DNA from 2 places in the Mojavia sp. genome. Region 2 is predicted to be linked to the other one. Evidence: predicted binding sites of a transcription regulator. Region 2 holds the regulator's gene; the other holds the start of a gene.
The links. Region 2 encodes NtcA, which controls nitrogen genes in cyanobacteria. Its sites were predicted from a motif close to TNTGTANNNNNNNNTACANA; they were not measured.

Region 1 (2,468 bases), on a different contig from region 2:
CGATCGCCCAAAAAATCTGCAAAAGTCGGTGCAGTTGCACCATGTAAATATGAATGCTCAATAAACTCACACCAAGTGCAAGACTAAAACAGGCGTATAGCGGTGTCAGTACGCTTAAGGTTGTTGGGTTATTGTTGAACAATACTAAAGCGCTACCTATAGCAAAGCTGAGTGCAGCTACCATTAACCCAGCGCGGTAGATAATTACACCTGTGCGATCGCTTTGAGTAATTGTAAATTCCCCAAACTGGCCTTGATAAACTTCTGGTGCAGATAGAATTTGTGTAGTCATACAAAATTTAATCCGAGTGAGGCATTTAAGCTAGTCTCTAGTACCTAGTCTAATGACTAATGACTTCTAGCGTATCTTGCAAGTTGATTTGTAACTGTGAGTATGCATTACCGCTGTTGATGGCAATTTCTACCCAACCGTGACTCCCAACTAAAGCGGCTGTCTCTCCTACCTCGACATCACTGTAAGTATTACACCCAGGTATGGTTAACCCAGCAATTTGCACACACCAAGTTTTGCCTTGTACATAAACCCCAGGAATGTTACTCACTAAGTTGCCAAAGTAGTCAATATATTGAATGCAACCCCTCACACCAGTTGTTGTTTGATTGCAGCAGCCGATATCCAACTGTACCAAAGTTGCTGGATCGATTTCTCTTCCTAACTGTTGGATGGGTACACCGCTGGCAAGATGCGCCCCCACTGGTGCAAAGATATCTCTACCATGAAATGTGCTACTGAGTTGGGGAGTTCTCCAATAGTTAAGATTTGTGAGTTCGACGGCAGCGATCGCTGGTATTTGACTCAGAACGCCACTGAAGATACCATTATCAGGCCCTACCAGAAATCCTTGAGCAAATTCTACTGCGATCGCCCGTCGTCGACTTCCTACTCCCGGATCTACCACAGCTACATGAACTGTTCCTACTGGGAAATAGGGGTAAGCATTCATTAGACAAAATCTAGCAGCGGCGATGTTTTGTGGCGGAATTTGGTGTGTCAAGTCGATCAGCCTTAGCTTGGGGTTGATTTGGGCGATAACTCCCTTCATCACGCCTACATAAACATCGCGATCGCCAAAATCGCTTAACAAAGTGAGAACACTTGCTTGTGCAACTTCATGGTTTTGAGCCAAGTATTCGTCAAAGATTATTTGTTGACTCATTGGCTGTTGATGCATGGATCAATGAAAATGTAAAGAAGTAAATTTTTCTGTAACAAAGGCTACGGAATTTGTGTTATATTAAGAATACAAGACATTAAAGCCAAAACTTTAAAGAGGTAATCTTATGAACACCAATAGAGTACAAGCTGCAACCAAAGCCAAAGAAGCTCACATCCAGAACATCCAAAGAAACATCGAACATCGCTTGGAAGTTGCCAGAGCTAAGGGCGACGAAAAGCTGATTCGTCAATTGGAAGCTGAAATGAGGTACTTTGGCTAAATTAAGCCTTGATTATAAATAATTTTGTTGTGTGTAACCCCGCCGTGGCGGGTTTTTTCATTTTTGGGGTTTCTTGAAGCGATACACGTAGGGCTGGCAATGCCCACCCTACACCTGTGTCTGTGACCGCTCAAAATTTATTAAAAAAATACAATATGTTGTGATGGCTAATGGAAGTGTCATACTTAAGAATATCACCAGATAATGTTTGTTAAACTAACACGTTTAAAAGTGTAGAATCTATGAAAACAGCTTCAAATTTAATTCTGGAATTTGAGAACCTACTTAAAGAAAAATTAAAACTAAATAACTGTCGCCTCATCAAGAAAAAGCAAGAAAATCATTATCAGATTATTACCCCAGCCAAAGACATTTTTTTGATGTCTTGGTGCGAATTTCCAGAAATTAAATTCATATATCAGCCTGTAGGAATACGCAGAGAGCAAACTGTAATTTATGAGCGAGCTATTCGCTCCCATATTAGTTTTTGTGTGAGTAATATCCAGGAGCAGCCTCATTCCTGAAGGACTTTATTAGTGAAACAATTAGCACTCAAATAAAGGACAGAACACTTACTACACTCTCGCCAGTTTTTGTAATATGGAATCTGAGAAAATTCAAAACCAAGAGCAGCTAGATTACAAAGCTTTGTTAGCTAATGCAAAGCTTGCCTTAAAAGCTGAATACCAGAGATCATCTGATGCCATATCACAACTGCAAGCCATAAAAACTCAGTTAGAGCAAGTTCAGGCTGAAAACAAAATCCTAAGGGAAAGCGCCTATGAAGATGTCATTAAGCATTTTGAAGCGCGTACCCAAGCAGCGGAAGCACGAGCGCTGAAAATCGAAGTGCGCCAAAAGTTCCTTGAAGCTAATGGTTGCAAAGATGACGAAAGCTTCGATACTCTATGGGACAGCATTAAAAATCAGATTCAGTTCAAAGACGGTGAGGTGAAAATCGTTGCTCCAAATGGCACTCCTAAGTTCACCTTAACAGGGAACCTGATGAC
Region 2 (2,468 bases):
GTTTGGCAATTACTTGCTCCCTTGCTGCAACTTCGGCATTGCGCTTTTGAATTAGTTGATCGAGACTGGCAATCTTTTGATCCCGTTGTTCAATAGCTTCTTGCCTGTTGGCTAATTCGCGATCGCGTTTTTCAATAGCTGTTTTGGCTTCATCAATGGCTTTTTTGGCTTCAGCGTACAGTCGTTGCCTTTCTGTTTTGAGTTGTTCAACTGCTGCCTGCAATGCCTTTCTTTGATCGTAAACGCTTTGAAGTTCAGCTATTGCTTTTTGATATTGAGCTACAACTTGGTCTAATTCGCTTTGAGTGCGCTGGAGTTGAGCTTGCGTTTGGGCTTGTTGAGAAATAGTACGGTTGAGTTGGGCTTGCGTTGCCTGTTGTTTGGCATTAGCTGCTTGTAAAGACTGATTAATTGCCTGCAAGTCTCGTTGAGCTTTTACTTGCTCCTTTCTTGCTTGGTTAAGTTCACCCTCTACTTGGCTTTTCTGAGCTTCCGTGGTTTTTAGCTGTTCACGCTTGTTCCTGAGGTCTGTTTGAATATCTTCTAACTCAAAGACTCCCTTGCGTAACCCTTCGTCAGCAGCAAATAAAATTGCTAAAGTTGATGCCGAAATTAAAGTTCCAGTAAAAATCGTTACTAGTACAGCCGTATTTTTAGGGCGTAGCTTAAAGAGTGAGAGGCGCGCCTTGCCAACCCGTGTGCCGATACGATCACCCACGGTGGCAAGCATGCCTCCCAAAATTAAAATTGCTGCGATGAGGATGTACCCGGTGGTCATCTTCAGCTACCGAAATGCTTCCAGATACAGCCTACTACTTTCAACCATTTTTTGTGGGGGACGAGGGATTGGCAATAGCCGAATTTACTCAATTTTTTAGATTTACCTCCATGTTAGTGCCATTTCTAAAAACACAATACGTGTCACCTCTGCTTCCCCCAATTGCTTTTAAGTGAATTGCCTACTTAAAGTAACAGGTTTATGCACAGTAATCTTCTTTTTGTGGATGGAAATCATCTTTTTTTCTCGCAAATCTCCAAGTAACCTGGTGACGGTAACGCGAGTAGAACCGATTGCTTCAGCGATCGCCTGATGAGATAGCTTCAAATCAATTGTGATCCCATCAGCGCAAGGAACCCCAAAATCACGGCAGAGAATTAACAAAAAACTCACTAACCTGGAACCCATATCTCGGTGAGCGAGAGTTTCAATCATCATCTCTGTTTGTAAAATTCGCGAAGACAAACCTCGCAGCATCAACATTGATAATTCTGGATTTTCCTTGAGTGCTTGCTCCACCTGTTCAATTGGAGCTGACAGTAATTCTACAGGCGTAAATGCAACGGCATGGTAAAACCGATCCGACTTGTTTCCCGTTAGCAGCGACAACACACCAAAAACGCTATTTTCCCGCAGCAGTGCTACTGTTATTTCTTCTCCTGCCTCGTACACCCTGGAAAGTTTAACAGCACCTTTCAAAAGAAAATAAACTCGTTCAGCAGGATCGCCAGGAAAAAAGATCGTTTTATTTCGTTCAAACGTTTCCACAACCGGCGGAAAAGCTCCGGTTGCCATTTGACGGAAAACATTTGCTAGGGCTTTATCTTGTGTCACGATCATCTCCCTTCCCCTACCCAATGCCGGAAAAACAAAAACTGATTACCTAAGAATACACCTGAAAAATCAATAAAGCACCGTCAACCTTTCTGTACTTTCCTATACTCAAAATTAATGCTTTATAGTTATTTGTTTATAATGATACATAATTTTTGATATTTTTAGTGATTAATCCTTGAATATGGCTTAAATTAGCTGTATTAAAAAGGTTTTTTAAAGACAAAATCAAGATAAATTGAGAATATATAAAGGATTAATCAGTAATTTTATTGTATTAAACTGTCTTACCAATAATCATTTTTACAAATCCTGTAAAAAACAAAGACAAACTAGCCTCAGATTCTAGTATGCTCCTAATGATTGTTCACATTAACAATTGCTATGCTAAATCTGACTGGAAAAAATGCCCTTGTCACAGGTATTGCAAATAACCGCTCGATCGCCTGGGGGATCGCTCAACAACTACACAAAGCCGGAGCTAACTTAGGTATTACCTACTTGCCAGATGAACGAGGCAAGATGGAGAAAAAAGTTGCTGAATTGGTAGAACCCCTTAACCCCAGCTTATTTCTTCCCTGTGATGTCCAAAACGACGAACAAATTCAATCTACTTTTGAAACAATCCGCAATAAGTGGGAAAAACTAGATATCCTCGTCCACTGTCTGGCCTTTGCCAATAAAGATGATTTAAGTGGTGATTTTAGCCAAACATCACGCGCTGGCTTTAACACGGCGCTACAAATTAGCACATACTCACTGGTGCAATTGAGTGGTGCAGCTAAACCTTTGATGACAGAAGGAGGAAGTATCCTCACCCTCAGCTATTTAGGCAGCGTCAGGGCAATTCCTAACT

Region 1: pirA (arginine synthesis PII-interacting regulator PirA) is a predicted target of NtcA. The motif match lies at 1,225-1,244, and genes of this name have one in related genera.

The regions. Positions count from the first base shown of each region.
Region 1 is NZ_JCACKA010000115.1:7,478-9,945, reverse strand. Features, by position in the region: gene AC5JL8_RS30455 (DUF2301 domain-containing membrane protein) at 1-292, opposite strand, end outside; gene AC5JL8_RS30450 (SAM hydrolase/SAM-dependent halogenase family protein) at 342-1,178, opposite strand; gene pirA (arginine synthesis PII-interacting regulator PirA) at 1,303-1,458, shown strand; gene AC5JL8_RS30440 (hypothetical protein) at 1,701-1,982, shown strand; gene AC5JL8_RS30435 (hypothetical protein) at 2,059-2,468, shown strand, end outside.
Region 2 is NZ_JCACKA010000036.1:17,088-19,555, forward strand. Features, by position in the region: gene AC5JL8_RS06405 (DUF3084 domain-containing protein) at 1-778, opposite strand, end outside; gene ntcA (global nitrogen regulator NtcA) at 947-1,618, opposite strand; gene fabI (enoyl-ACP reductase FabI) at 1,997-2,468, shown strand, end outside.